Regions from separate parts of the Aliinostoc maniaoense genome, predicted to be linked through region 1. Evidence: predicted binding sites of a transcription regulator. Region 1 holds the regulator's gene; each other region holds the start of a gene.
The links. Region 1 encodes NtcA, which controls nitrogen genes in cyanobacteria. Its sites were predicted from a motif close to TNTGTANNNNNNNNTACANA; they were not measured.
Positions count from the first base shown of each region.

Region 2: the regulator NtcA is predicted to act here: its motif matches at 8,677-8,696, upstream of ACPZ3T_RS09125 (DUF2605 domain-containing protein).
Region 3: the regulator NtcA is predicted to act here: its motif matches at 4,102-4,121, upstream of ACPZ3T_RS16135 (DUF3155 domain-containing protein).

Region 1 covers NZ_CP187952.1:6,459,072-6,469,923, reverse strand. The annotation lists gene ACPZ3T_RS28430 (SPFH domain-containing protein) at 1-216, opposite strand, end outside; gene ACPZ3T_RS28425 (SLBB domain-containing protein) at 708-2,204, opposite strand; gene ACPZ3T_RS28420 (ABC transporter ATP-binding protein) at 2,646-3,629, opposite strand; gene hisB (imidazoleglycerol-phosphate dehydratase HisB) at 3,750-4,379, opposite strand; gene fabI (enoyl-ACP reductase FabI) at 4,490-5,266, opposite strand; gene ntcA (global nitrogen regulator NtcA) at 5,752-6,423, shown strand; gene ACPZ3T_RS28400 (DUF3084 family protein) at 6,594-8,018, shown strand; gene ACPZ3T_RS28395 (pre-16S rRNA-processing nuclease YqgF) at 8,039-8,485, shown strand; gene ACPZ3T_RS28390 (DUF3146 family protein) at 8,482-8,745, opposite strand; gene ACPZ3T_RS28385 (polyribonucleotide nucleotidyltransferase) at 9,034-10,852, opposite strand, start outside.
Region 2 covers NZ_CP187952.1:2,040,014-2,050,865, forward strand. The annotation lists gene ACPZ3T_RS09095 (two-partner secretion domain-containing protein) at 1-798, shown strand, start outside; partial or broken gene ACPZ3T_RS09100 (Rpn family recombination-promoting nuclease/putative transposase) at 910-1,826, shown strand; gene ACPZ3T_RS09105 (CHASE2 domain-containing protein) at 1,903-4,254, shown strand; gene ACPZ3T_RS09110 (DUF928 domain-containing protein) at 4,282-5,106, shown strand; gene ACPZ3T_RS09115 (cation:proton antiporter) at 5,222-7,303, opposite strand; gene bchM (magnesium protoporphyrin IX methyltransferase) at 7,791-8,495, shown strand; gene ACPZ3T_RS09125 (DUF2605 domain-containing protein) at 8,795-9,112, shown strand; gene ACPZ3T_RS09130 (DUF2973 domain-containing protein) at 9,366-9,701, shown strand; gene ACPZ3T_RS09135 (amylo-alpha-1,6-glucosidase) at 9,858-10,852, opposite strand, start outside.
Region 3 covers NZ_CP187952.1:3,688,512-3,699,363, reverse strand. The annotation lists gene ACPZ3T_RS16155 (trypsin-like peptidase domain-containing protein) at 1-361, opposite strand, end outside; gene ACPZ3T_RS16150 (S1 family peptidase) at 373-1,338, opposite strand; gene ACPZ3T_RS16145 (COP23 domain-containing protein) at 1,345-1,911, opposite strand; gene ACPZ3T_RS16140 (GAF domain-containing sensor histidine kinase) at 2,550-3,869, opposite strand; gene ACPZ3T_RS16135 (DUF3155 domain-containing protein) at 4,150-4,467, shown strand; gene ACPZ3T_RS16130 (cofactor assembly of complex C subunit B) at 4,970-5,500, opposite strand; gene ACPZ3T_RS16125 (PadR family transcriptional regulator) at 5,657-6,007, opposite strand; gene ACPZ3T_RS16120 (DUF3611 family protein) at 6,850-7,428, shown strand; gene serS (serine--tRNA ligase) at 7,735-9,015, shown strand; gene ACPZ3T_RS16110 (DUF262 domain-containing protein) at 9,442-10,852, shown strand, end outside.

The sequences.
Region 1 (10,852 bases):
GACGTTTTGTGGCTTAATATCTATGAACTGTTCGCGCGTAGTATCTTCCATGACAATTTGATCAACCAGAGGGACAACAAAGTTTAACCCTGGTGTCAAAGTACGATGTTTTCGTCCCAACCGTTCAACCAAGGCGGCATTCCCTTCGTTGATAATTTTGGCAGATCCCAAAGCATAGGCTATAAGTGCTAAGACTACAGCAATAATTGGCTCCATATATGCTCCTACTGGCTTTTAAGGAGATTTTAGTTTAAAGCACATGGTACTACCATGTTTTACATTTGAGTCTAATGTTTTCAGTTTGTAACTTGTAACTTTATCAACTCAGTAGTCAATAATTATAGTTATATTAACGTAATCACAGTAAAGCACAATTAAACTCGATGTCGAGAGATTTTTGTTTACCTTGGCATATATCTGTGAGTATCCAATTTATGGGAATCCAAAAAAACGGCAAAAATAGGGGTGAAATTCTTCCTCCAACCCTACCTCCACCAAAGAACTTTTTCAGCAAAGCCTATTTAATTATTACAATGGATGGTTGGTGCGTGACGCGATAAGTCTCATGACTACGTTCCAATACTTTCCCAGCGTCACACACCCTACTTATATATTTAATGATCAGCGATCGCACTCGGATTAGTTCCAAAAAAATTTGGGGACAACAAGAATTAACTTGCGTCCCCAAGGAGTAATTGTATCTAAACTTACAATCCAAACAATCTCAACATATTCACGATAATACCTAAAGGCCCGGCTACGATGCTCAGACTATCAGTAGTTCTGGCAATACCAGAGCGATTAACCACTACAACATCATTATTGTGGAGAATGGGATTAGTTTTATCGTTAATTCCTTGACTGAAATCAACTTTAATCTCGCGCTTGGTGACTGAGCCATTAGGATTCAAACGAATTAACTCTACACTCCCTGTCCGCGCTCTAGCGTCATTAAACCCACCAGCCGCCAACAGAGCTTGGTTTAATGAACTATTCGGTTGCAGTTGTACTGCTCCTGGTTGTTTAACTTCACCTACTACCCCAACTTGGATTCTAGCAGGAGACAAAGTTGTAGTTGCTAATTGCGTAGCTTCTGCTGGAGTCAGTTCTGTAGCCGTCGGCACAACAATTGTGTCTCCATCCTGGACAATGATGTCTTGATTGACATCACCATTTTTTAACAATTCCCAGAGATTAATATCTACAGTTTGTTCTGAACCTGTTCTGGTGGGTCGGCGTAGCTTAATATTGCGAATATCGGCTTGGGATGTAATCCCCCCCGCTAATTGAATGGCTCGTGTCACATTAGGTAAGCCAGAGCCTGCTGCACCGCCATTTTGTGCATCGGTTGAGCCTGCGGAAACTAGGTAAGAACCGGGACGATAGACTTCACCAATAATTGCCACTGTGCGGGGTGCGGTTTGGCTAGCAGCAAAGTTAGCAGCAAACAGATTCCGCGCTTCTGCCACATTAAAGGAGGTGGCTGTTGGCACAACAATGACATCGCCATCCCGTAAAGTAATATCTTGAGCAGTATTCCCTGTTTCGATCAGATCCTTGAGATTGAGAGTTACCACTTGCTCACCAGAGCGTCCTATTTTCCGTCTGAGTTTGACTTGGGTGACATCGGCGGCTAAAGTTACCCCTTGTGCTGTAGTTAATGCAGCTAAAACAGTTGGGTATTGTACCCCCGGATTATTACCTGCACCGCCTTGCAAACTTAAAGTGTAAGCACCGGGACGGGTTACTTCCCCAGCCACCAGAATATTAATAGGACGGGGAGATAAAAGATTAATAGAAATTTGAGGACGTTTGAGAAACTTGCGATATTTTTCGGTGATGATATCAGCAGCTTGTTCAGTACTCAATCCCTGAACAGAAACACTACCAATTAAAGGCAGGTTAATAGCTCCACCGGGAGGAATTTGGTATTCTCCAGTATATTCTGGTACTTCAAAAACATTGACACGAATCAGGTCTCCGCCTCCCAATAAATAATTAGTATCTGGTTGTTGTACTGGCGGAGATACTGGTTGGGAATTAGGAAATACTTGCGCTCTGGTTGCAGGTACTGTTTGTGAATTAGGAGATACTGATTGTCCCTGAGCTAAACTAGCAGACGGCAAAATGAGATGAACAGCTGTTAATAAAGCTGCACCCACAGCTGACTGGGTTATAAATTTCAGCGAACCTCTGTTAACCATATTTACCTTAAACTCTGAGACTACAAGTGGTAAAGTATTGTCTAAACATTTTAATCTTGACTATACTTAAGTATTTAGGTTTCCCGACAATCTTATTTTCCTGAAAAATCTATCTTTCCCGGAAAATATTTGGTGTGATTTACTAATTTATAGTAAACTTAGCTGCCAGATAACCTGCTGGAAATACTAGATTTTATCGGCAATGTGGCTAGATTTTATGTGGTACTAAAAGTGGTATCTAAAATTACTGAAATCCCTAATAATAAAGTGAGAAACATCATATGGTTAATTACTCAATTGTTAACCTATCTAAAGTTATATATTTCCATGAATCTGGAAAATAAATATAGAGCATGGTAGTACAATTCAAGAAAATAATAAACCTTGTTTTCTCGGATTGCGATGGATTCAAAACAGTATCTTAAAGTGGGTGAATATTTACTAGTTAACAAAGTGATTTAGTTGACTGATCTGTTGAATAAAAAATTCTTCTAAAGATTGCCGAGATAAATGTATAGAAATAACTTTGCCCCCCATCAACCGCAAACTACCTAGAAAATCATAGTAATCAGCTTGTAGTGTACCGTGCCAAGTACCGTCCGGTTCAAACACTATACTTGGTAGCCATTTTTTGAGGATTGCCAAATCACCCCCTTCACCTTTGATATGATATATTTCATCTCTGCCTAATAATTCTGTTAGCGAACCGATGCAGATTAATTCGCCTTGGGCAAGAATGGCGATGCGATCGCAAATTTGTTCTACTTCACTGAGAATATGGCTATTAAAAAAAATTGTCTTGCCGGCAGCTTTTAATGATAGGATTATTTCCCGCATCCGATAGCGTCCCAGGGGATCGAGTCCCGACATCGGTTCATCGAGAAAGATTAATTCGGGATCGTTAATTAATGCCTGTGCCATTCCCACACGTTGTAACATCCCTTTGGAGTAACGACGCATTTGTTTTTTGCGTGCATCAGCTAGGGATAACCCCACTAAATCTAGTAGTTCGGGAATCCTTTGGCGTTGCACACGAACGGGAATTTGGAATAAACCCGCAGCTAACTGCAAAAACTCCCAACCCGTAAGATACTCATACAAGTAAGGGTTTTCACTTAAGTAGCCAATGCGTTGCTTAATGGAGCGATCGCCTAAAGGTTCACCTAATAATAAACCTTTCCCAGATGTAGGGCGAATAATCCCTAGTAATAACTTTAACAGAGTAGTTTTACCTGCACCATTCGGCCCCAATAACCCAAAAGTTTCCCCCTGATAAACCGTTAACGAACAGCCTTTGAGGGAGACAACTTTTTGATTCATCCAAAAGCCAGTACGATAGACCTTTCGTAACTCAGAAGTAATAATGACCGCAGGGGTATCTGTTGTAGCCAGTTGAGCATCAGCATTGTCTTGAACAGACTTCATCTCAGTTTAATTAACACAGCATTGGTTACAAGTTACCCAATAGGATAACCGCGATCGCCTACAAATGTGTTAATTGTTGCAAATTTTGGCAAAGGAGTTAACTGATAACTCCAGGAGAGTTCAAAGCACACCCTTAGAACTGGGAATAGTTCCAGCACGACGAGAATCAACTTCGACAGCCATGCGTACTGCTCTGGCGAAGGCTTTAAACGTCGCCTCAATAATATGGTGAGAATTTATCCCATCTAACTGGCGAATGTGCAGCGTCATTTGACTATGGTTGACTAACGCCACAAAAAATTCCCGTACTAATTGCGTGTCATAAGTACCCACCCGTTCAGTAGGAATTGTTAAACCATAACTGAGATGAGGACGACCAGAAAAGTCTAGTGCTACTTGTACTAAAGCTTCATCTAAAGGAGCTAAAAAATTACCAAAGCGAACAATACCTTTTCTATCACCCAAGGCTTTGTGTAAAGCTTGACCGAGGGTAATACCCACATCTTCATTAGTGTGGTGATCATCAATCTCCCAGTCTCCTGTGGCTTTGACATCCAAATCAATCAAGCCGTGGGAAGCAATTTGATGCAGCATATGATTCAAAAACGGAATACCCGTTTCGGCATGGCAAACACCACTACCATCTAAATTGATGGTAACTTGCACATCAGTTTCACCAGTAGTGCGATGTACTGAGGCAATGCGAGCAGTTGAGGAGAAATTAACTTGGGGATAATCGTTGATTTTCATAGAGATGTAGGGACTGGGGACTGGGGATTGGGGGTTGCGGATGCAAAAAGTAAAAATTAAAAGATTCTTTTATTTTCTTTTGTTTTTTTACTTTTTACCTTTGACTTTTTTTACATTCCCATAATTTCATATCCTGAATCAACGTAAATCACTTGTCCGGTAATACCACTTGACAAGTCACTAGCCAAGAAAGCTGCTGTGTTACCTACTTCTAATTGAGTGACAGTACGACGCAATGGCGCAACTGCTTCAACATGGTGAATCATATCTAAAATACCACCCACGGCACTAGAGGCTAAAGTGCGAATTGGCCCGGCAGAAATGGCATTGACACGAATATTTTCGGGGCCGAGTTCCGATGCTAAATAACGTACACTAGCTTCTAACCCAGCCTTCGCCACACCCATAACGTTATAGTTGGGAACTGCCCTCACACCACCCAAATATGTCAAGGTAATGATACTTCCGCCTTCCGTCATTAAGGGTTTAGCTGCACCACTTAGTTGTACAAGTGAATAGGTGCTAATTTCTAAAGCTGTAGCAAAGCCAGTACGGGAAGTTTGGCTAAAACCTCCACTTAAATCATCTTTGTTAGCAAAAGCTAGACAATGAATCAAAATATCTAGCCTGCCCCATTTATCGCGGATAGTCTCAAAGGTAGATTGAATCTGTTCGTCGTTTTGGACATTACAGGGAAGAAATAAGCTGGGGTTGAGAGGTTCTACTAGTTCAGCAACCTTCTTCTCCATTTTCCCCTTGTCGTCTGGTAGATAGGTAATGCCGAGATTTGCTCCGGCGGCGTGTAGTTGTTGGGCAATCCCCCAAGCAATAGAGCGATTATTGGCAATACCTGTCACCAGAGCGTTTTTTCCATTCAGATTCAGCATAGAAACCTTTGATGTGAACGATTGATGAAATGAGGGACTGGGGACTGGGGATTGGGGACTGGGTATGATTTTTGATTTTCCTTTTCCCCTTTACCTTCTGTCTCCTGCGCCCTGTCTCCTGTCTTCATGAGCATACTAGAATCTGGGGCGTGTTTGTCTTGTTTTTATACAGGATGAGCAAAAATGATGATTAGGAATGGCGTTTTTGAGATTTAAAATACATATTATTCCTTAAGATATTTTCAAGATTACTTAAGTTTTTAGATGAAAAACCTGATAGTTCTATTAAGTAGAAGTATCTATCAAGAATTGCTGGCTAAAAATTGCCAAAATTAGGTATCATTATAAACAAATAGCTATGAAGTTATGGGTTTGAGTATAGGAAAGTACAGCCGGATTAACGGTGCTTTATTGATTTTTCAGCTGTATTCTTAGGTAATTAGTTTTTACTTTTTTTTATTCCGGCATTGGGTAGGGGAAGGGAGATGATCGTGACACAAGATAAGGCCCTAGCAAATGTTTTTCGCCAGATGGCAACTGGAGCTTTTCCGCCAGTTGTCGAAACGTTTGAACGCAATAAAACGATCTTTTTTCCGGGCGATCCTGCTGAACGAGTTTATTTTCTTTTGAAAGGCGCAGTCAAACTTTCCAGGGTGTATGAGGCAGGAGAAGAAATTACAGTCGCACTACTGCGGGAAAATAGCGTTTTTGGTGTGCTGTCTCTGTTAACAGGTAATAAGTCTGATCGGTTTTACCATGCGGTGGCATTTACCCCGGTAGAATTGCTGTCTGCACCCATTGAACAAGTCGAGCAAGCCCTCAAAGAAAATCCTGAACTATCTATGTTGATGCTGCGGGGTTTATCTTCGCGGATTTTGCAAACAGAGATGATGATTGAAACCTTAGCCCATAGAGATATGGGTTCGAGATTGATCAGTTTTCTGTTGATTCTCTGCCGTGATTTTGGGATTCCTTGTGCAGACGGGATCACAATTGATTTGAAATTATCTCATCAAGCGATCGCAGAAGCAATTGGTTCTACCCGCGTCACAGTCACCAGATTACTAGGGGATCTGCGCGAGAAAAAAATGATTTCTATCCACAAGAAAAAGATTACTGTGCATAAACCTGTGACTCTCAGCAGACAGTTCACATAAAATTCACAGCAGTCAGGAGAGATGAGGCGTGTTATATTTTGGTAGATAACACTCATAGTTGGCAATAAATCTCAAATATTGAGTAAGATCAGCTATTGCCAACCCCCCATCCTCCACAGATAATGACTGAAAGTAGTAGGCTGTATCTGGAAACAATTCGGTAGCTGAAGATGACCACCGGCTACATCCTCATTGCAGCAATTTTAATTTTGGGAGGCGTAATTGCCACAGTTGGCGATCGCATCGGCACAAGAGTTGGCAAAGCACGCCTCTCACTCTTTAAGCTTCGCCCCAAAAATACCGCCGTAGTAGTCACTATTGTCAGTGGTGTACTAACAGCGGCCACCACCCTAGCTATTCTATTTCTGGCGGATGAAGGCTTGCGGAAAGGGGTGTTTGAGTTAGAAGATATTCAACAAGACCTCAGACAAAAACGAGAACAACTTAAAGTTGCTGAACAACAAAAAAGCCAGGTAGAGGCTGAACGCAACAAAGCCAATCAAGAATTAGAAACCACCAAACAAGAAAAATTTAAAGCCCAACAAGATTTAGCGCAAACCCAAACTAAACTTCAGCGCACCCAAAACCAATATCAAAAAGCCATAACTGAACTCCAAAGTGTTTACAATCAAAGAAAAGCACTACAGATAGCCGTTTCTAAACTAGAGGCAGAGCGTAGACGATTGTATGCTGAAGCCCAACAAGCTATTGCCCAGCGCGATCGGGAAATCGCTAAACGCCAACAAGCCATAGAACAACGCGATCGGGAATTGACTAACCGTCAACAAGCAATACAACAACGGGATCAAAAAATTGCCCAACTAGATAAACTCATTCAAAATCGTAATCTAGAGATTAACAACAGAGAACAGATAATTGCTAAACGAGAATCTCTACTCAAAGAATTGGAAAAACAACAAGATTATCTAGAACAGGAAGTAGCAAGACTAGAAAAATATTACCAATCATATCGTGACTTACGCTTAGGTAAATTGGCTTTAGTCAGGGGTCAAGTTCTGGCTGCTGCTGTAGTGCGTGTGAACCAACCCAATACCGCCAAGCAAATTATCATACAACTACTCCAAGAAGCCAACCGCAATGCTAGCATCGAATTAGCTGAACCAGGAACTGCGACTAATACAGAACTGCTGCGTGTGACTCCAGATAGGGTTGAGCAGCTGATCAAACAGATTAGCGATGGTCGAGAATACGTAGTTAGAATTTTCTCAGCTGGTAATTATGTCAGGGGTGAAAAGCACATAGAATTTTTCGCTGATACAGCTAGAAATGTTTTAGTATTTTCTGAAGGTGAGGTCTTGGCCACAACTACCGCCGACTCTAAAACTATGACCTCATATCAGTTAAGACAAAGATTAGACTTATTAATTTCAGCATCCCAATTCCGCGCCAGAAATGCCGGCATTGTGGAAAGTGTACAAATCGATGGTACATTTATTCGCTTTGTTTCTCTATTGAGACAGTTTGAGCAACCAATAGAAATTAAAGCCATAGCAGCAGAAGATACTTATACGGCTGGGCCATTGAGAGTCAAACTCATAGCAATTCAAAATGGCAAGGTTGTTTTAACTACTTAATTCTTTTGAATTGATTCATTATGGATTTTAGTGAATTTTCCCCAACCCAACCAGTTATTTTAGGTTTCGATCCCGGTAAAGATAAATGTGGTTTAGCCGTGATGGGATTAGACCGAAAATTACACTACCATCAAGTTGTAGTTTCTCAGGAAGCGATCGCTACTATTAATATCCTACGTCAAAGCTTTCCTGTTTCTTTGTTGGTGATGGGCAACCAAACCACAGCCAAACGCTGGAAACAGCAGTTACAGCAAGAACTAGTAGAACCATTAAATATTATCTTAGTAGACGAGCGTTATAGTACCTTAGAAGCCCGCGATCGCTATTGGCAGATGTATCCCCCCAAGGGACTCACCAAACTACTGCCCCAGGGAATGCGCCAACCACCACGCCCCATAGATGATATTGTGGCTATTCTGTTAATTGAAAGATATTTAAGCCGACTTACCGAATCAGTTAATAGTTAGAATTGGGCGCGAATTTTAAAAGCATAATCTCCTCCTGGTTCTAGTTGATAATCTTGCTGTTCTAAAAAACGACCAAGAGGTTCTTTAATTAAAGCACGCCCCTGAGAAGGCTTGACAGAAAGCTCTCCCTGGCGAAAATTCCATTGGAAATGCCACTCAAAATCCCCTGCACTGACTTCACCTTCTAGAAACCCGTGTTGCCAGGATTGGCGAGTAATTTTGACGTGCGCTGTAGTTTCTGGTAAACGTTTAGCACTCACAATGCTTGGTGTTAATTTAGGCTATATTCTATTTACCAAACTTCGCCGCGATCGACAAACTAGCAACCTGAGTATTTTTGCATCAGTTATTAGGTATAGGAGTTGACAGTTGACAGTTGACAGACTTGAAAGCCTTTTATTTTCATCATCTATCTGGCTATGGCTATATCAGTCCTGACAGCGTTCACTGTTAAAAATCTATGATTATCAATAATGAAAAAATTTACGGCGATGCCTACCTAAAAGGCATCGCGGATTTTAGATAAAATCTAAAATCCAAATCGATAATTAACGATTCACCGCCGCAGCTTCCCGTGCCGCAGCTGCCTGATCTGGGTGGATGCCTAAGCGTGTGAGGTTAATCCGTCCTTTATTGTCAATTTCGCGTACCTTGACAATTACTTCATCACCCACAGCTACTTCATCTTCCACCTTGCCTACACGATAATCAGCCAGTTGGGAAATATGGATCATTCCTTCCTTACCGGGGAGAAATTCCACAAAAGCACCAATTGGTATAATTCGAGTCACACGTCCTGCATAGACATCGCCTTCATTTAGCTTGCGAGTCATGCCTTGAACAATATTCCGCGCCCTCTTGGCCTTATTCTCATCTACCGCAGAAATAGTGACTGTGCCATCATCTTCGATGTCTATTTTCGCACCAGTTTCTTCAGTGATTCCCTTAATGGTCTTACCACCGGGGCCAATAACTAGACCAATCATGTCAGGATCAATTTTGATCGTTAACAGACGGGGCGCATAAGGTGAAGTTTCAGTACGGGGTTGCTCAATAGCTTGCAACATTTTATCAAGAATGTGCAACCTAGCGGCTTTGGCTTGGTGAATGGCTTGGGCAATCACTTCCAAAGACAAACCAGAGATTTTCATGTCCATTTGCAAGGCTGTAATCCCTGTATCTGTCCCGGCGACTTTAAAGTCCATGTCACCTAAAAAGTCTTCAATGCCTTGAATATCTGTGAGTACTCGGACTTCATCCCCTTCTTTAATCAAACCCATAGCTGCCCCGCTCACTGGTTTGAGAATTGGTACGCCAGCATCCATTAAAGCTAGGGTAGAGCCGCACACAGAACCCATTGAGGTAGAACCATTAGAAGATAACACCTCAGAAACAACCCGAATTACATAGGGGAATTGCTCTTTCGGTGGTAGTACAGGCAGGATGGCGCGTTCTGCCAATGCACCGTGACCGATTTCCCGTCTACCTGGGGCGCGTAAAGGTTTAGTTTCGCCGACAGAGAAGGGCGGGAAGTTGTAATGATGTAGGTAGCGTTTAGATTGGTCAGTTTGTAAGTCGTCGTTGAGATTTTGAGCATCTCCGGGAGTACCGAGGGTACAGGCAGATAATACCTGAGTTAGTCCCCGGTTAAATAAGCCGCTACCGTGGACACGTTTGGGTAAGACATCAACTTGACAAGACACAGGACGGACTTCATCAAGTTTACGACCATCAACACGCACGTTATCTTCGACGATTTGACGGCGCATGAAGTACTTAGTAATGTCTTTAAAAGTGTTCCCCAAGGCTTTGCTATTGGCAGTAGCAGCAACCCGAATTGGGTCTTCTTCTGGGAGTTCGGCGATCGCTGTGGCAATATTTTCTTTAACGGCATCTAAGGCGGTGTCCCGTTCCGTTTTGCCTAAATCAAACTGAGCCAGAATTTTCTTAATTTCATCGCTAGCGCGATCGCGGATATAATCTGCCAAGGTTTGGTCTACTTCTGGTGCTGCTTCCTGCACAATTTCCAAACCCAGTTCTGCTACTAAATCTTGCTGTGCCTTGATTAAATCGCGCACCGCTTCGTAGCCAAAATCAATTGCTTCAATAATATCTCGCTCTGACAGTTGATTTGCACCTGCTTCCACCATGATTACGCCATCTGGTGAACCAGCTACCACTAAATCTAAATCTCCCGCCTCAATTTCTGCATAGGTGGGGTTAATGATAAAGTCATCACCTACCAAGCCTACTCGGACTGCTGCCATTGGCCCGTTAAAGGGAATTTGAGCAATCAGCGTGGCAATTGAAGCACCCGTCACCGCCAATACGTCCGGTGGTACTAGCTCATCCATTGACATTGTAAAT
Region 2 (10,852 bases), 2.3 Mb from region 1:
GTGACTGTCAGTGCCATAGGTACAGGCGAAGCAGGTAACTTAACAACTAGAGCCAACATTATTCAGCTCAACCAAGGTAAAATCACCGCCGAAACTAATGCAGGTGCAGGCGCAAATATCAGACTAGAAAATGTAAAACTTTTGCTGTTGCAAAATCAAAGTCTCATTTCTGCTCAAGCTTTTAATAATGCTAACGGTGGTAACATCACCATTGATGCACCAGATGGTTTTATTGTTGCTACCGCCAATCAAAATAATGATATTGTGGCTAATGCCTTTCAAGGGCAAGGCGGCAATATTAACATTAACGCTCAGAGTATTTTTAATTTAGAACAACGCCCATCAATACCACCAAATAATACTAATGACATTGATGCTAGTTCCCAGTTTGGCTTAACAGGTACAGTCACAATTAATACACCAGATATAGATCCGAGTCGGGGTTTGGTACAGTTACCCAGTAATCTTACGGATGCGTCACAACAAATTGTCTCTAGTTGTAACCCAGGTAGTCCCGCTAGACGTAGTTCCTTTACTGTCACGGGTAGGGGAGGAATTGCCCGCAGTCCCATAGAACCATTTCAAGGTGAAATATCTACAGCTAGATGGATAACATTAGATACAGTCGATGCTGATAAAAATAGTAATGTCATGAATGAACGTCTGCCATCTTCCCCAGTGAAAATAGTTGAGGCGCAAGGCTGGATTGTCGATCAAGATGGTAATGTATCTTTAGTAGCTCAAGTACCAAATACTACCCCTCGTGGTTTGTCTGTATCCAGTGGTACTTGCTCCTGAGAAATATTAGGTGACAGGTGACAGTAAAGAGGAAACAAGAGTTTTTCTTTCATTGGTGGCGAGTGGTAACGCCGCCAGTGTGGTTGCTTCTATATAAAATCTGAATTATTTATGCGGCGAGACTCAATTTTTTACAAACTATTTCAACAATATCCGACTTTATTATTTGAATTATTGACAAATCCGCCAATAAATGCAGATGCCTATAGATTTGATTCAGTAGCAGTCAAAGAACCCAAATTTGAAATTGATGGCGTGTTTCTCCCACCGGAAAATGCAGGTGCAGGAGTCGTGTATTTTTGTGAGGTACAATTCCAGAAAGATGAACGGCTATATGAGCGTGTCTTAGCTGAGTCCTCACTGTATTTCTACCGCAACCGTGACAGGTTTAACGATTGGCAAGTCGTGATTATTTACCCATCTCGTAGCCTCGAACAAAGTGAAGCAGTACGGTCTTGGGGTCTCCCCAAGTGGAGTAACTGCTGAACCCGGAGGGTGATATTCATCCCCATCGCTCATTTTTAAATGGTGGACAATTACATCGAATTTATTTGGATGAATTGGGAGATATTCGCACTTTACCTATTTGGGTAGCACTGATGGTGTTAACTACAGTAGGGGAAGAACAAGCACCAGAAACAGCAAGGTATTTGTTAAACCGAACTCGTCAGGAAGTCTCATCACCTACGAGTCGCGCCATAATAGAGATGATCACGACAATTATGGTGTACAAGTTTGAGCAATTAAGTAGATTGGAGGTAGAAACAATGCTGGGAATAACACTCAAGGAAACACGCGTTTACCGAGAAATTAAAGAAGAAGGACGCGAGGAAGGACGTGAGGAAGGACGTGAGGAGGCAACAGTTAATATAATTATCCGATTGCTAACGAAGCGATTTGGTGAACTTTCTCCAGAAACGCGATCGCTAATTTCTAGTTTACCTTTACCTGTCCTCGAAGATTTGACTGAAGCACTGTTAGATTTTACCAGTCTTGCTGATTTGCAATCATGGTTAGCAGCACGTTGACGACTCATTGAGTGCATATAGTAGTGTAACCTTTCGTACTAAAGTAAGTTACATTGCCATATCTGGGGTACTGACGTTGGGTAAGTTAGTAGTTTTAAAGTTAGGCACAGGCACTTTTGAGGCGGGATTTTCTGTCACATTGCAAATTGGTGATGAAGATTTCCGACCAATTTTAGAAATTACGGCTGAACTCCCACCAAACCCAGAAATTCCCCTCTTTTACCATCAATGGCAGTCTATTTATCGTCAACTTAAATTTGTTGGTCGTCCTATCGGTATTCCTAAGCAATCAAAACAAAACCCTTCTAGGGAAGATTGCCAAAAAGCGGCAGATAATTTAAAATTTCAGTTAAATACTTGGCTATCATCCCCTAGTTTTCGTCCCATTCGGGAAAAATGGCTGGAAAAACTTGTACCGGAAGACCATATCCGCGTACTACTACAAACCAATGATTTGAGATTGCAAAAACTGCCTTGGCATTTGTGGGATGTTTTAGAACGCTATCCCAAAGCCGAAGTTGCTCTGAGTGCGCCTAGTTATGAACAAGTCAACCGCAACTCACAGCCTAAATCACAGGTGAAAGTTTTAGCAATTTTGGGTAATAGTCAAGGAATTGATATCCAAACAGACAGTCAAATCTTAGCAGCATTACCTCACGCCAATACTACTTTCCTAGTCGAACCATCAAGCAAAGACCTGACTGACCAACTATGGGAACAAGACTGGCAGATTTTGTTTTTCGCAGGACATAGTGCTACTAATGGCAGCAGTCATCAAGGGAAAATTTATCTTAATCAAACAGAAAGCTTGACGATTAGTCAATTAAAGTATGGCTTGCGGAAAGCTGTAGAGAAAGGTTTACATTTAGCAATTTTTAACTCTTGTGATGGTTTGGGTTTGGCGCGGGAGTTTGCAGATTTGCATATACCCCAAATCATCATCATGCGAGAACCCGTCCCCGATAGGGTGGCGCAACAGTTCCTCAAGTATTTTTTAGAGGCTTTTGCTCGCGGTGAATCTTTATATATAGCAGTTAGAGAAGCACGGGAACGTTTGCAAGGGTTAGAGACGCAATTTCCCTGTGCGACTTGGTTGCCTGTAATTTATCAAAATCCGGCAACTATGCCTCTACTGTGGCGAGAATTACACCTCAACCACAATAGTCAGCAAATAACACCCGTACCTAAAACCCCAACTAGGAGAGGTATTAAGCTAAAAGCAGCTTTCTCTGCGGTCATGTTGACGAGCATAGCCACCACAGCATTATTAATGGGTGTACGGTATTTCGGTTTCCTGCAATCATGGGAGTTAATGGCATTTGATTATATGCTGCGTCTGCGTCCCCAGGAAAAACCAGATTCTCGGATACTGATAATTGAAGTTACAGAAGAAGATGTGCAAGCCCAATCTGATAATAGGCGTGGGTCTTTGTCTGATGAGGCTTTAGATAAGTTATTAGCCAAATTAGAAGCGTATAAACCACGGGTAATTGGTTTGGATATATACCGAGATTATCCTGTACAACCGGCTTATCCCAAGTTGGCGGAACGGATGAAAAATAGCGATCGCTTTGTGGCAGTATGTCAAGTTAGTAACCCCCAAACTGGCAACCCAGGAATTAAACCACCACCAGAAGTTGCTCCTGATGCCCTCGGTTTTAGTGATATCGTCATTGATGCCGATAATGTGGTGCGTCGTCATCTATTGGCGTTAACTCCTCCTCCCTCATCTCCTTGTACTGCACCTTATGCTTTAAATGTGCAGTTGGCTCTACGTTATTTATACGGGGAAGGCATTCAGTTACAATTTACTTCTGATGGAGCATGGCAGTTAGGTAAACTCACATTTTCACCCATTGAACCCCATACCGGAGGCTACCAAGGTATTGACGCTTTAGGACACCAAATTTTACTTAATTATCGCTCCTTTCCCAACTTAGAAGCGATCGCGCCCCGCATCACCTTACAACAAGCATTAAATGGTAAACTACAACCTGATGCCGTAAAAGACAAAATAGTTTTAATTGGTACAACCGCCGAAAGTTTTCGAGATTATTCACTAACTCCCTATGCTTCTTCTCAAGGTAAATCACAGCAAATAGCCGGAGTTTGTTTACAAGCACAGATGGTAAGTCAATTGTTGAGTGCGGCTTTAGATGGACGGCCTCTTTTGTGGACTTGGAATGTCTGGGGTGAAGTGATTTGGGTATGGGGTTGGGCGATAACTGGCGGCTTACTTGCGGCATACCTGCGAAAGCCCACTTATTTAAGTTGGACAGTTGGGGGAGCATTACTGAGTTTATACGGGTTTTGCCTGATATTATTAATACTATACAGTTGTTGGATTCCTTTTGTACCTGGCGCGATCGCTTTAGTAGCTAATACCGTCATTTTTATAACAGCGATTAAGCCTATTCACAAAACATAAAAATCGATTTTTACTCGACCAAAAATTATGAAAATCTTACAATTAACCATAGCCTTGGGAATAGTATTCACAAGCAATATATCCTATCCTTTAAAACTCCAGGCTTTACCAATTAATCATCATTTAGCATCATTAAAATTTATTCCACCGCCACCACCACCAAACCGTAGTGCAACCGGTTCGAGAAGCGGTGCTGCTAGTCGTGGATGCTCCACAAATAATCAAACAGTAACAGCCTTAGTTCCCACCTATCAAACAACTCTTAACCAAGATGAGCAACCGATTATTCCCATCACTCAAGTTTGGGGTTTAACAAACGTTGAACATCCTAAGTTATTCTTTTTTGTTCCCTACAATGTCTCATCTATTAAAAACATCGAGTTTGTTTTACAAGAACAAACCAATAACAAAAGTCAAACTCTATACCGTACTTATTTGACAGCACCAGAATCACCAGGAATCATTAGCGTTAATATCCCTCCTAATGTAACCTCGTTACAGATAGGAAAAATGTATCACTGGTTTTTTAAAGTACGGTTGCAATGCGACCAACAACAACCCTTGAAACTAGATTATACAGAAGGCTGGATACAAAGAATTAACCAAAACACCACACTTAACGCACAACTCAAACAAGCACAACCCCAACAAAAAGTCACACTTTACGCTGCAAATGGTGTTTGGTACGATGCCATCATGAATTTAGCAGAATTACGCCTGAAATATCCTCAAAATCAAAATTTATTGACACAATGGACAACTTTACTGCATTCAGTTGACCTGGGAGAAATAGCAACTAAACCAATAATTGATTGTTGCCAACCCCATTTAAATAACAGTAATTCCAAGTAACTTCTGAGAAATACAGGGGTGTAGGGGTGTAAGTAAGAAAAAATTTTTCTTCCAAATTACGAATTACGTAACTTGCTACTCTCCGAGAACGCTCCGCGAACTCGCTTTGCGAGTATTACGAATGAGGCGCACCCAATAATACAATTGAGCCTGTCAATTCGTTAATCACTTGAGTTGTTACCTCACTCACAGCAAATCCACCTGTTGTCCGATAACGAACAGCACGCAACACCGCTAAATCAAAAGATGAAGCTTCTCTAATAATTGCTTTGGCAACATCATCATCTCTGATTGTTTTAATTTCCGTATGCACTTGCACCTGACTATTCGCCACAATATCAGACAATTGTGATGCAAACTGTTCTACCAAAGGTGTGGGTGTATTCAAGGCACAAACGTGTAATAATACCACTTCCCCTTGATTACTATCAGCTAAAATTTGGGCAAATCTTAAAGCACCGACAGTTTGAGGCATTAAGTCCCCTACTGGTACTAAAATTCTACGGATTGTAGTAGGGCTATTTAATAACCGTGCTACCGCTACTGGACAATGAGATGACCAGAAAACACTATCAATTACACTACCAAATAAACGAGCGCGTAAACTAGTTGTGCGAGACCAACCCATCACAACTAAACTAGCATTTTTTTCCCGACTAGTGCGACTAATTCCTAAAGCTACATCATCATCAATCCGAATATCAGTTAGCACTTCTACACTAAATTCTTGAGTAATTTGTTGAGCTAATTTCAATCTTTGTTCACTCTTTTTGATTGCTATTTCTAATTCTGGGTCATCCATATGAACATGAGATTTAGCAATCGCTAATGGCACAATCCGCCCTGACTCATGATGAGCTATAAGTGATGCCATTTCGATGAGATATCGTTGAGTTTGTGGGTTATATATTGGAACTAATACAGTGAATGGATAGTGATTTTCTTCTAATAGTTGTTCTTCCGCATTACCCCACCATACTGCTAGGCTATCCGTGTCTAATTCTGCTTGAGGAAGTTGTAAGGAAGTGGCAAACCTAGCTGTGATAATTGGCCCTAAAATTGCCGTTACCAACATCAAAACAATCACACTATTCAAAACACCTTCATTAATTAACCTGTCACCAGCAGCATTTACACTTTCATAAGCCACTAATGTTGCTGCTAATGTAGCCGCTACCTGTGGTAATGACAGTGACCACATTGTTAGCAATTCCGCAGTATTATAACGGTAAATTAATTTAGCGAAAAATGCAGCTATAAATTTGCTACCAATCAAAGCCAAAACAATAAATAAAGTCAACCAAAAGGAAGACAGAGTTTTGATAAAAGCAGGAATATTAATTAATAATCCCATGTCTACGAAAAAACAAGGGATAAATAACACACTACCAATAAACTCAACCTTTTCCTTAACTGGGCTACGTCCCACCACATCATTAACAGCTAAACCTGCTAAAAACGCACCTACAATTTTTTCTACCCCGATAATCTGCGCTCCCAAGGATGCTAAAAATAATGCTAATAAAATAAATAAAAATTGATTACTTTGTTCATCTCCAGAACGGCGAAAGAACTCTTTACCTAACCAGTCAAAACCAAACAGAACAGTAATTGAGTAAATTGCTAATCCGCCGAACAAAGTTAATAAACTTAAAGTTGATAATTCACCGCTATGAAATCCCACACAAATTGCGAGAACTAACAAAGCACCTGTATCAGTGAAAATTGTAGCACCAATGGTCACGGTGACAGCTTCATTCATGACTACTCCCAAACGACTGACAATTGGATATGCCAAGAGGGTATGAGAAGCTAATAACGAGCCAATTAATACAGAAGCATTCCAACTAAAATCAAAGCAGCGTCCCACAATAATGCCAGCAATCATTGGCACTATAAATGTTAAAATGCCAAACCCAATTGAGCGATTTTTAGTTTTCTGAAATTGCTCAATATCAATCTCCAATCCGGCTACAAACATTAAATAAATTTTACCGATATCCGAAAGAAGTTTAATAGTTTCGGAATCTGGGTCTAAAAGCTGTAAGCCATTTTGTCCTAGAATAACGCCAGCTAATAGTAATCCTACTAATCCAGGTAATCTTAATTTCTCAAATATTGGTGGTACAGTAAAAATGACTGTCAGGAGAATTGTAAAGGCAATAATAGGAGTATCGGTTAGTAAGTTGGGATTCATATATGACTATAATTATTGTCCGTAGTTTAAGATATCTCTAAAAACAGGTTTTTTGGTAAAAATTTTCCCCAGCAATACTTACATAAATTTGCAAAGCCTAAAAAATGAATAGGCTCATAATAACAAACTTGACTGAATTTTGATTGAATTGTTTGACTAAATAGTTGATTAGCAACCTCAGTAAGAATTATGATCAAGAGTAAGTAGAACGACTTGAAAAAACCAAACTATGTAAAGTAATGTAAAAAAAATGAATTTAGTTCGTAGTAAGGACTTTAGTCCTTAAGAGAGGACTAAAGTCCTTACTACAAACCTTTAATTATTTACACCGTTCTACTTATTTGAATTTAGATGTTATCAAGTATTTTTACTCATCAATCAGTACAGAGGCTGATTTCATGCAATAAAGAAAAATTTGGAAGAGTGTTCTTGATGTTGACTATCAATGATAATTTTAAGGATTGAGAACCCTTAAAAATCGAAGTTTATGAACGCAGCCGACGATAAAACCATTGTTCGTGAGTATTTCAATTCCACAGGGTTTGACCGATGGAGACGGATATATGGCGATGGTGAAGTGAACAAAGTCCAGCTAGACATCCGTAACGGCCACCAGCAAACTGTGGACACAGTTATCGACTGGCTGAAAAATGATGGCAATTTAGCAGAGTTATCAATCTGTGATGCTGGGTGTGGTGTGGGTAGTCTGAGCATTCCTCTAGCTACAGCAGGTGCTAAAGTTTATGCCAGCGATATTTCTGAAAAAATGGTGGAAGAAGGCAAACAAAGAGCCTTAGAAGCCTTGGGAAATGCTGAAAATCCTACCTTTGCTGTACAGGATTTGGAGTCTTTAAGCGGCAGTTATCATACTGTTATTTGCTTAGATGTTTTGATTCACTACCCCCAAGATAAAGCTGATGAGATGATTTCTCATCTTTGTTCTTTGGTTGAGTCAAGAATTATTCTGAGTTTTGCACCGAAAACCTGTGCTTTGGCTTTGCTCAAAAAAATTGGTAGTTTCTTTCCTGGGCCGAGTAAAACTACCCGTGCTTATCTGCATCGAGAAGCTGATGTGATCAAAATTCTAGAAAGCAATGGCTTTACTATCGAAAGGAAGGCTTTTACTAAGACTCGCTTTTACTTTTCTCGCATTTTAGAAGCTACCCGTCAACCGCAAGGAACTTCTAATTAAAAAATATCCTATCACTTTATAGGTAAGGGGGCAGGGAGTAGGGCTTCAAGCAGTGAGTAATAATGACTCTCAGACTAACGAAAGAAAGAATCATTGTTTTACTAACCCCTACACCCTTACACCCCTACACCCCCACACCCCATTCCTTATATCTCTGAGTATTTCAACTTAGTACTACATTTTTGTAATATATAATACTGATTTTTCAGAAATCTTTCTGAAGAAATAACTGATATTAGTGTTAAGAATTGTAAAAAACGTTAATATTGATAAAGAAATTAGAAGTATCTGTCTCATTTATGCGAAACTCAGAATTACCAGATGCCAATATACTCAAGACTGTTTTAGAACCCTTGTTAGAAGATTTTGAATATTGGTTTGAGCGATCGCGTCACTTTCTGGAAAAGGAGCGGCTCTCATTTATGCACGAACAAGAGCAGTCTGATTTGCTAATGCGGATTCAGCAAGCCCAGGAAGAACTCAATACGGTAAAAATGCTGTTTAAAGCCACACAAGGACAAGTCGGTATTGATATGGCAACACTAACACCCTGGCATCAGTTAGTAACTGAGTATTGGAATGTTGCTAGACGGTTTTATTCTGAGCAAGGTACATAGAAATATATCTATGAAGATATACAACTCGTAGCAATTGCTAAAAATCCTTAACATTGTTTTAATCAACGATTAATGTATCTTATGCTACGATTATCTGAATAAAATGCTGACAATTTAAGTTACCTACATAATAGATGCGCCTCAAATGCGCCAGATCAATCTCTTCGCTCGTTGCTTAAGCATAGGCGTAAGCCAACCTTAAAATATTAAGTTTTAAAAAGTTTTAAAATCTGCTGTCCTAGAGGAAAAATCGATGCTACACCTACTCTATATTCTCGCTTTTACAATTCTGGCTGTGATAGCTGTTGCTAATTTGATTCGGAATTTAATCATGTTCAGTTTTGATCGGGATGGTTTGCGGAATTATCCAGCCAGAAACTCGCAAGCAGGTAATCAAGGCGGCTTTGGTTATTTGGGAGATAAAAGCAACTTCCCACCACATCCAGAATTATTGGATAGCACAGGCAACATTATCAAAGAACCTTTGTTAGTCATGCGTTCGATTAACGTTGAAGATGCACGGCAACAACTAGATGCACTTTATGAAGCTTCTCCAGGACATAAAAGCGAAAAATCAGAAGAAGCATAGGTTAACTCCGATTTCTAGCCAGCATCTCGGTATCTGGAAATAGGCCAATGGCTCAGGTTGTTCGAGGCGATTCAGGAATCCTAAAAGTAAATATACTTCAAGTTTTGGTAGGTAGAGATTAGAGATTTTTGCAGATCACTATTCTCTACCTAATTTTTATGCTTCAATGACTACACGCAGATTACCACGTTTTTTAGCTACACGACAGGCGGTAGTGCTGCCAGAACGCTCAAATTCCAAATCTAGGATAGTAGTACCCACTTGCAAATTATGTAATGACAGGCGACTGATTGACTCTGGTAAAGCGGGGTCAATGATTCGCAGGCAATTATTAGGTGCATCAGGGACTAAATTCACAATCATTTGCAGTAGCTGAAAAATGCTGCCTGTAGCCCAAGCTTGGGGAGTACAAGCAACAGGATATTGTACAGGAGAGCGATCGCTATTACGTTCGTAACCGCAAAAAAGTTCTGGGGGACGTTGGTAAGGTTGCTGACTTGTCATGTCAAACAAAGCTTGAAACAGTTCCAAAGCTTGATCAATCAAACCGAGCGATCGCAATCCCATAGCAATTAAAGCATTATCATGAGGCCAAATCGAACCAATGTGATAACCCATTGGGTTGTACGCTGGAGACAAGCTACTCAAAGTCCGAATACCCCAACCATTAAACATATCTGGTGCGCGTAACCGTTCCGCCACACTATAAGCTTTTTCTGGGGTAAATATACCCAAATGTAGACAATGGCCAGGGTTAGAAGTAATACTATCTACCTGCTTACCATCCCCATCCAAAGCCAAGGCACAAAAATCTTGCTCCTCCATCCAAAAATCTTGGTTGAAACGCACCTTGAGATTTTTCGCATCTTCTTGCCAGCGTTCTGCTAAATCTAGTCGTTTCTTCGTCCTGGCAATATCTGCTAACCGGGTTTTAGCAGCGTAAACATAAGCTTGTACCTCACTCAAAGCAATAGAACCGTTAGCGAGTTCTCCCTTGCGGTCTACAATACAATCACCAGAGTCTTTCCAACCTTGGTTAGTGAGTCCCCGTCTAGATTTGCGATGGTAAGTGAGATAGCCTGTTGCTTGGAGATTACGATCAATCCAATCCATTGCTGCTAGGGCATTCGGCCAAAGTTTCTCCAAAGTTT
Region 3 (10,852 bases), 2.8 Mb from region 1:
GGTCAGAATTACCCTTTTCGGCGACACTGTAATTTTGATTACTAGTGAACTGAAATATAGCTAAATCAACGCCAGGAAATCGTTTTACTTGGCTGTTATTGAATGTATATCTTTGACCATCTGGTGTCTGTACTGTGTAGTTACCTTTGAGTTGCACTACGTGCCAGTTTGTCACCACAGTATAAACATTCCCTTGACGCTCAATAATCACCCCTGAGCCAGTATTTGCGCCATCAATGCGGACTGTAATTTGTTTAGCAATATTAGCTATTTCTGAGGGTGTCAAAGCTGTAGCGACTGGCTGCACTATGACTATTGCTGTACCCAATAATAATGCCGATAGTACACCAGCCACCCTCATAATTGATTCTCCTAATGATTTTGCAATAATTCTTTTTTAATCTGACTTTTCACGTCATGTGGAAAAGTCAACGCCAAACCTAACCCCCCAGCCCCCTTCCCTGGTAGGGAAGGGGGAGTATGTAGAGACGTTTCATGAAACGTCTCTACATTGGTAGGGGAGAGGTTTGGAGAGGGGTTTTCTAGATACTGTGAAAACTCAGTTTTTGTAACCGGTACAGCCATACTAGAACGGGTAATTAGTTCTTGCAAGTGCGGTTCTGGTTGCGAACCATCTTGATAAACTGCCGGTGTCTCCCAAAGGGGATCTTTATGTAAGCTATTAATCCCCACCACTTCACCATGTATATTCAGCAATGGCGCGCCACTCATCCCTTTACGCACATCATTGGTGTAACCAATCTGGTAGCCTTGCTCTAATGCTTTGTCTAACAATAGGGTGACTTTCCCAGAGGTAAAGACAAATTGAGTTTTGGTTAGGGTAGACTGCTTTTGAGTTGCTAAATTGGCGATAAATCCACCCACAAACACCTCATCCCCGACTTGCAAAGGAGACTTATCAGGGAGGTTAGCGACTGGATAAACTATATCGGGACTACGAAATTGCAACACGGCTAAATCATCCTGCTGCAAATTGGCAATCTGCAATACAGTAGCTTGATATACACGCCCATCTGGTGTCTGAATTTGATAGGGTGGTTTAGCGGTTCTCAAAACATGAGCATTAGTAATAACTGTATAAGTTTCACCTTGGCGTTGCAATAGAGTTCCTGAACCTAGGAACTCTGACGCGGTAATTTTGACGGTGATAGCCTGAACTAATTTTTGCAATTGCTCGACAGAAAGGCGATTAGATCGCTCTACTCTGGTAGACTCGCTAGAAATGCCCTGCTGTTTTGAGAGTGCAAAGGAAACACCACCAAGACAAATCACCAAGCACACCAGATAAATAATTTTGTGTTTGAGCCGCCAGTTCATGCAATATTAAGGAGTCGATGAACTACACTCTTTACCGTCTAAAAGTTCCTTGACATCAACATACACATCACCTTCGTCATAAGTAAAAGCTTGACATCCACTTAAATTAACTACTGATTCGCCTGCATCTCGTCGTAAACTCAGCATTTGCTGTAAAACTCTACCAGTGTCAGTTCCAGGTTTTAGGGTGACTAATATATTATCTGTTGTACAAGGCGCGCCTCGGCGGTTAGAAATACACAATACTGGATAGCCGTTAAAGTTATCGCGGCTGGTAATGAAAAGTGCGCCGTTATCGTAGTAGCGTTGAAATCTGGCAGAGACTATCCGACAACGTTGTGCTGGAGAGAACTTTTTAAAGTCCTTAACAACCCAACGAATCAGCGTTTGATTTCCCCGTGAGGTGCGTACTTTGGTGACAGGTACACCACCTTCCCGTGTGCAGAAAAATCTGTTTCCTCTTGCTTCACTTGGCTGGCTGTTGGTGGTGATGGTGATTCCCACGGCTACAGCTGAGATGATGGCGGATGTTGCTGTGCTTGTTATTCTGTGATTCAGTGATCTTAGTTGCATATATTTAAGCAATTAGGAATAAAAGTATGTTTTTTGGCTATTTTTAACTGTATTTGAGACCTAACCCCCAACCCCTTCCCTACAAGGGAAGGGGAGTAAGAATTAAAGCTTCAATTTAAATTTAAGTATTATTATAGGGGTTGCTACAAGTTTAAGTTACCGATTTTCGGAAAGATATTAGAATATTTCGGTACAAATCAGGGTTTTTGATAAAGAAATTATAAAGAAAGTCAGTGCTTATTGGTAGATGAGGAGCGATCGCACTTCTTGTTTTATTAAAGGTTTGTAGTGAGAACTTTAGAGGATGTCTGAAAACTTTTTGGTGTTGTATTTAAGACTTGTAGATCCCCCTAAATCCCCCTTTTTAATCTATGCGTTACCCACATCTTTTTTTAAAATCTTAAAACCCTTGCTCTATAAGCATCTTAAGGACTGAAACTTTAAGCCTACTTGACAAATCATCATTTATTCTTCTCGCTAAAACAGTGTTTTTATTGAGAATGAAAAACGAACTAATCAGGGTTCTAGAGACGTGAGTTAATACTCTCGAAATGTTAAGAAAGATGTTTATAATGGATAGTCTTTCAAGGGGTTGGGGTTGGGGGTTAGGTTTGAGAGAAAGTTGCACACGGCGTTAACTATTGACTAATAGGCAACCAAATCATCACAGTTGTTCCTAGTGCATTGGCTGTATTGATAGCGGGACTAAAAACTTCTATTTGTCCTTGCATTTGCTCGATTAATTGTTTAGCGATCGCTATTCCTAAACCTGTGCCGGGAATATCTGTTTGGGCTTGCACTCCTCGATAATGTCTTTCCCCTAAATGGGCTAAATCTTCTGGTGGAATACCAGGGCCAGTATCACTAATTGCTATGCCTTGAAAATTAGCTTTTTCTTGTCCTAATTGAATATAAATCTTACCCCCTGAAGGAGTATATTTCAGTGCATTATCAATGATATTACTCAATACTTCTTGCAAAGATTTGACATTAGCTTTTACTAATGGTAAATCTTCAATCACTTCTAATATTAATTCTAGATTTCTTTCTTGAGCGATCGCTTGAGCAGAAACTAACAATGGTGTTAATAATTCCACCAAGGAACAATCAGTTACTTTTTCTCCTGTGCCTGGTAATAATAATACAGGTTGAGGTTCTTTTTGTACAGTAGCTTCTACAAATGCCTGATTTTCTGGGAGTGAAAGCAGTTCAGAATCAACATTTGTCCAGTCGATCACCTCATCAAATTTTTGCAGTAATTCCTGGAGGCGATCGCTTTCTCTCACTATATTTTCGCCTACATCCCGATTTGGATCTCCTGGCCGCAATCGCTTTAATAACAGTTTGCCAAAGGTGCGTAAGGCTGTTAGCGGGTTACGGAACTGGTGTAATAAGTTATCTAACAAATCTCGCTGTTGCTCTTGCAAAATTTGCTGTTGATGCAGTTGGTGTTGTAACCAAGCACGACGCTGATCCAAAATACAAGCGATCGCTAATGTTTGCCCAATGGTTTCTATTTGATTTTGTTCCTGTTCACTCCAGGCGCGATCGTCTCTACCCGTCACCAATAATCCCATCATCACACCCTCATGAATCAAGGGAAAGACAAATTGATGCCCACTCAACAACAAGTCTTCTGCTAATGGTGATGCTTCCCCTTGATCTGTTTCCGTAGTTGGTGCAGGTGTCAATAATCTTCCTGGTTGCTGGGGTAGTGCTAACACATCTCCTGTTTGTAGTTGTTTGCGTGCAGTAGCCTCAATAATTTCCTCCCCTGGCAATATTATTGCTGTTTCTGGGTAAACTACTACAGGAATTAGTTTTGTCTCACCTGTAGGCGACTCCACTAATTCTTGGGTTAAATAAACCACGCTTAAAGATGCTCCCAGCCCTTGGGTTAATAGTGCTATTTGCTCTCGACATAGAGCCACAAAATCTGAACTGGCAGACATTAACATTTTTCAGCTCTTGCTCAGGATCACGGAATTTCAAATAAGATTAGAGAAATTACTCTGTTTTTCTCCATCTTTTCATCAAGCTTAACTAAATATTTTCAGTAATGGTTTCCACCAAGAGATTATTTATTTCTTCGCTCTGGATTAATTTACTGTCAATCAGAGTATTTTCGCTGTATCAAAAATTAAAAAACTATTGATCTTTTGAACTAGAACTTATATAATTACGACGGATTTTGTAGCTATCACTACAATCTATAGCTTGAAAGAGGAGGAAAATAGGTTGGCAAGGAGACGCAAAAGAAAAAGCCGTCGTCGTCAAGAAGGACGACGTATTTTAGAACATGTGCCTCAATATAGCATCGAAAGCGGCGAAGAGAAACCTGTGACAGCAGCCAGAAAATTCATTCAAGCTGAAGGTATCTTGCCACCGGCTTTGCTACTCGTAAAGCGAAACGAACACACAACAGACCGTTATTTCTGGGCAGAAAAAGGGCTGTTTGGCGCACAATATGTAGAAGAAAACCATTTCTTGTTTCCTAGCCTGCGGACACTAGAATCTCCCGCAGGTTTGGAACAAGTCGCTGTGGCTAGTCGCTGAGTCACAAATGGTTATCTTACCGTGTTGCGTGCAACTTCTGACAACCATTTAACTGGCAAAACAGATCAATTTATGCAAAGTTTCCAATTTTTTTAAGTTTGTAACTGATTTGCCAGTAAAACCAGACCAATTCAATAGACAATCAACTAGAAACCAAAAATTTTGGTTTTTAGATAATTGTTTTAGGTCTTAGCATACACAAGGGAATCAGGATAGAGCAAAAAGCATCCCCAAGCGAGAGTTAAGATGTGCTTTTATCCTCTGGATTGTCCACAAAGCTCTGCCAACACATACTGATTTTCCCTACAGGATTATATTGTAGAGAAAATCAGTAGCGTGCTAGTAGTTCTAATACCTAATTCCCTATTGTGTATCCGGTTAGAAGATACTTACACAGCCTGATGTGGGATGGGTAATTTAGCATTAACAGCAATAACACTTGTCGATTAATTATCAACATTCAAGTTATTGCCTTCATTTAGGTCATCAGAGTCATCGAAAATCAATTGCTAGGCTTGAGGTGCAATTTTTTCTGTAACTCAGCTAATTCGTCACGATGAGCTGTCACAGTGATTTTACTAGAAGATTCTGGCTTGTTTAAACTTGGTTCGAGCTTGAGAAAAACTTTTTCCATTCTCCCGGCTTTTTGCCAATAGAAAAGACCACTTAACGGTGACAGTAGTAAAAGTCCGAAAAATAACAGCCCTACTTGGGGGACAAGCAAAGAGAGAACCAGAGATAAACAGAAGAAACCAGCAGCAGCTAGCAGAGTTAAAAAAACAGCTAAAAAAAGACTCGGTTTAACAAACCCTTCAAAAGCCACTAAGTTCTGTGCTTTATCTACTTCTACTACTCGGTAAGAACGGGAGTGAAAATAATCTTGTAATTGCGGCATGAAGACGGCTTCAGCTTGCTCAGAAATCAGCTGTGCTGTTTGTGTCCGGTCTTTAGTCGCAGCACGAATAAAGAAGAGCAGCCCAACTGATAATAACAAGGTTAGCAGCAACGTAGATGGCAATATAGCAGTATCCATTATCAGTTATCAGTCTTAAAGGTGTATGGTGGGGGATGTTTTTCCCCATCAAATATCAGTCTTATGTTATCAAATTCAAGCATATGGGGGCATAAAAGTTGCCAAAACTAACACTTCTATATCCCCATACATTTACTTAGTTAACGACTTGGGTTATTAGTTACCTATCCTCAGAGTTATGTAATTTCGCCAAAGCCGAGCCAAATCCTCAGCTTGTCCTTCCCATTCTGGAGAAATTTGATACATCCTTCTAGGGCGGCCTCGACCTTCCAACTTTTTCCAATACCCATCAATAGCATTATGGTCTTCTAGAAATTTGATGGCACTGTAAAGAACAGTGTCAGAAAGGCGATAAGTCGGGTATTCCTCTTCTAATTTTTGAATCAACTCAGTACCGTAGGATTCCCCTTGTAACAACACATCCAGAATGTAACAAATTGCTAGTTCTTGGCAGAGATAAGTTGGCGGAGGATTCTCAAAGAATTGATATATATCCTCAATTTTCATAATTTGTAAATGGCTAAAAGTATGCCTTAGGGTGGAATCTACATCTTTGTAGCCAGTATATGCTGCTACTCTAGTATGAGTAAGTATATAGAGCTACCTAGGCAGAAGTTCCTAAGTGAAAACATTAAATTGAGAACCCACGATCAAAAATCACGGGAAATGACAAAAGTTTTAGGAGCGTCACAATAGAACGCTCCCACCTAGCTTTCATTAGTGTTGTGAGGAGCAATCAAGACAGTGGGTTTTACCACTACCTTGCTTTTAAGTAATGCCGATCTAGTTAGAACTGCTTAAACGTAAGATGCTATCGAAAAAATTTTACAGTTAAAATGTCGTTTTGTCTGTAAATCTGTAAAAGTTAACCAATACTTTGTTAAAAAATTAATATCCTATTGCAAATCATCAAAAAGTTAGACAACTAATAATGATATAGTCACCAGCCGAAAACCTCTAGACAGGTTAGGGACTTCCAGATCAAAAAATCTCCAAAATCTAGGGTGCATGAACAGGGTGTAGGGGGGGTGTGGGGTGTAGTGAACCCCATACTTAAAAGCACAGACAAGTCGGGACGGTTCTTTTCCCCACACCCCAGACCCAGGGATAATTTATTTTCTGATCTTCCCTCAAAAATATGCCACACTCAGATGTCTAACCTTGAGATTGTTGCATCTCATCTGGTAAGTGTGGTATTAGCAAGGCTGACACCAAAATGGTAGAGGTATGAGGGTGTAAGTGCAAAAGCGTTGATTGCTAACATTCTTGAGCCTAGGCTTTGAACTACCGTTACCTGTGTGTAAGTCACCAATAAAATCCGTAAATGTCTAGCAGGTAGGTGATTCAGTATGTCACAAAACTCCGATACTCCCTCTTCTTCCTCTAATCTCCGCACAATTGCCCAGACTTTTCGCCTTACAGGTTGGATTAGCTTTTGGATTCAATTAGTACTAGGTGTAGTTTCTGGGATTATTGTCTTGTTATTTGCTGTTTTCAGTCAAAGGTCAGGTAGTCCCAGTAATAATCCTGGCACTAGTTTCGGTGTTTTTTTAGCAGTTTGTGGAATATTAATCTTAGGTGGCGGTATATATTTGGCTTATCGTTATACCAGAATAGGCAATCAATTGCTGTCATCTAACCCTAGTAATCGTCCCCGGAAAGTGGAGAGCGTGCAAGTTTTACGCTTAGGACTATGGGTAAATTTAGCCGGGACACTAGTAACACTTTTGGGAGCGCAGGCGATCGTTGGTACACTCGTAGCTAGGTCAATATCTCCCCAAGCCATCACGACGCAATTTTTTGACCCTACTAGAATCATTAGTGGCTTAGATATGCTCGTTGTACAGGCAAATATCAATACAGTATCAGCTCATTTTGCTGGGTTAGTAGGTTCACTATGGTTACTTAACCGCATCAACCGCTCATAATACCAATTTTGGATTTTGGATTTTGCGGAAAGTTCTGTAGGGGGGTTTCCCTCCGTAGGAAACTTTTCAAGACGGATTTTGGATTAAAAGCCTAGATTCTTAGACTGTTCCAGAATCTCGAAAAAATGCTACCTATCCAAATTTGGTATAAGTCATTCAAAATTTAAAAGTCAAAATCCACAACCTACCTATTCCCCATTCCCACCTTTAATATAATTTTTGTATTTGCTTTTCCTGTCATAGCAAGCGAAAATCAGTATATGCTGATGTGTTGGCAGGAAGTAGGCAAAAGACTGAGAAAAATCTGTGCTGGATATTAAGCAAATACGGGAAAATCCGCAATTAATTCAAGAACGCTTGAACAGTCGTAGTGGTAAATACGACATAGAAACGATATTACAATTAGATCGGCAGCAGCGAGACATAGAAGTTACTCGTAGCCAATTGCAAGCGCGTAGTAATGAAATTGGTAAACTCGTTGGGCAGAAGATTAAATCTGGTGTTAGTCCCCAAGACCCAGAAATTCAAGGCTTGCGGGATGAGGGTAACGCCATTAAAGCTCAATTGAGTGAACTAGAACCCAGAGAAAAAGAACTCAAGGCGGAAATTGAGCAACTTATCCTCGCTATTCCCAACATCCCCAGTGATTCTACACCCTTGGGTAAAACTGAAGACGATAACGTAGAAGTCCGCCGTTGGGGTGATGAGTACATACCTCAAAACCCAAATATTCTGCCACATTGGGAAATTGGCGAAAAGTTGGGTATTTTGAATGTAGAGCGAGCGGTGAAAGTTGCCCAAAGTCGTTTTGTCAACTTAATCGGGGCTGGTGCAGCTTTAGAAAGGGCTTTGATTAACTTCATGTTGGCGATGCAAACCCAAGCAGGTTATGTAGAAGTTAGTCCGCCACTTTTAGTCAATTCTGATTCTTTGACAGCGACAGGTCAGTTACCCAAGTTTGCAGAAGAAAGCTTTAAATGTGCTGATGATGATTTGTGGTTAATTCCCACAGCAGAAGTTCCTGTAACAAACCTGTATCGGGGAGAGATTCTGGCGGCGGAAAGTTTGCCTATCTACCATTGTGCTTATACTCCTTGTTTTCGTAGAGAGGCGGGTAGCTATGGGCGCGATATGCGGGGGTTAATTCGCTTGCATCAATTCAATAAAGTGGAGTTGGTGAAATTTGTGCATCCCAGCACTTCTTTTGATGAATTGGAAAAATTAGTAGGAAATGCGGAAGCGATTTTACAGGCTCTCAAGTTACCTTACCGCGTGATTAATTTATGTAGTGGGGATTTGGGTTTCTCTTCCACTAAAACCTATGATTTAGAGGTTTGGCTACCTTCTTCTGGGAAGTATCGGGAGATTTCCAGTTGTTCCAATTTTGTGGATTTCCAAGCGCGACGGGCTGATATTCGGTTTAAGGAAGCCGGGAAGAAGGGAACTCAGTTTGTCCATACCCTCAACGGTTCTGGTTTGGCTGTAGGGCGCACAATGGCGGCAATTTTGGAGAATTATCAGCAACAGGATGGCACTGTTTTAATACCGGAAGTGTTGCGCCCATTTTTAGGGAAGGAGGTTTTGTAATAATTTGAAAATGCCCCTTATTTAGCTCGTATTTTAAGCATCTTAAAAACTCGACAGTATAAAAAGGTGCGTTTAATTTCATTAACGCACCCTACTGGAATGACAAGCCTAAAATGATGGATTAGGCGTAGGTTGGGTTGAGGCTTTGCGAAACCCAACGCCACAATCAATGTTGGGTTTCCTAACGTCAACCCAACCTACATTTAATTCACTACTTTAGCCTTGCCACGCCAGTAGTGGCGTGGCAAGGCTAAAATATTGGATGAGGAGAACAGCACAAAATAAGAATTTATCTCGATTTTGTCAAACAGCTATTACACTATCTTAGGTGTACCAATTCAGTACAAGATTTTTTAATATAAAAAAATTATACAAGTGCCTCGCTAATAATATTAAAACATCTTATGGAGTTTTATTTAAAAAAATATGGAACTACACGCTTATACTAGAACAATTTCTGATCTTTTTTCTGTAAAAAAGAAGTATGTTGTTCCTAGATTTCAAAGAGAATACTCATGGACAAAAGAGAAGGTTTCTGAGTTATGGGACGATATTATGTCAAATATTACTCTCACTAATGAGAAAGAATTTAAGCATGAAGAGTATTTTATTGGTTCACTTGTTCTTGTTGGAGATGACAAGTCTCTATCAATGCAAATTGTTGATGGACAACAACGTCTTACAACGATAACCATACTACTTTCTGCCCTTTGTGAAAGATTCATAGAGCTTGAAAAAAGAAACTTGGCTGAATCTATATACGAGAACTATATTGCTGGAAAAGATGATGAAGGAAATTACTACTTTAAATTAGAAAATGAAACACCAAAACCTTTTTTTCAAACAACAATTCAGCATATTGATAAAAAGTCAGAATCTGCATCTTCTGACGAAGAAAAAACATTGCTAAATTCATATAACGAATTATATACCTATACTTCCAGAGAATCACTCAAAAACAAATTTGGGCAGACTACATTAGTTACATTAGAAAATGATTTATATGAAAGCCTTCTAAAAGCAATTAGAGATCAGGTTGTAAAGTATCTAAAAGTAATCTTTATAACTGTTGGTGAAGAAGATCAAGCTTACACAATCTTTGAGACTTTGAATGCACGAGGAATGGATTTAAGTTTTGTTGACTTAATCAAAAATAAGATATTTAAAAGTTTTCCTACTAAGCATCCTGATGATTATGCAAAAACTAAATGGAAAAAAATACGAAACACAATACATTCAAGATATGGTGTAGGTACACTAGAAACATTTATAAGGCATTGGTGGATAGCTCGATATAACTATACAAGTGCAGACAATGTTTACCAACATTTCAAGAAACAATGGAATAGTGGTGGAATAGACCCTGAGAACTTTTTAGATGAGTTGATGAGTGATGCTGAACTGTATGTCAAAATATCTTCTCCTGTTGTAGAAGACTTTCCACAACAGGAAGAAAAAGAATTATATAGATCACTGTTGGCATTGAAGACTTTTAATGTTAGTCAACAAAAGCCTTTTTTATTAAATTTATTTAAAGTAAGAGATAAGAGATATTTAAAACTGTCTGATGTAAAAAATATACTGTTTTTTATTGAAAAATTTCACTTTTGTTTCAACGCAATATGTTCTATGAGACCTTCAGGAATTGAACAAAGTTATTCTAAAGCTACTAGACAACTGTTTGATGCAAAAGATAAAAACTCAGCTAGGAAAGTTATAGAGGAGTTGAAACAACAATTGTTGACGCGACTACCGGACATAGATACATTTAAAGATGATTTTTCTAAATTGAAATACCTCAAAAGCTATACCACAGATAAAAAACTTATCCAACATA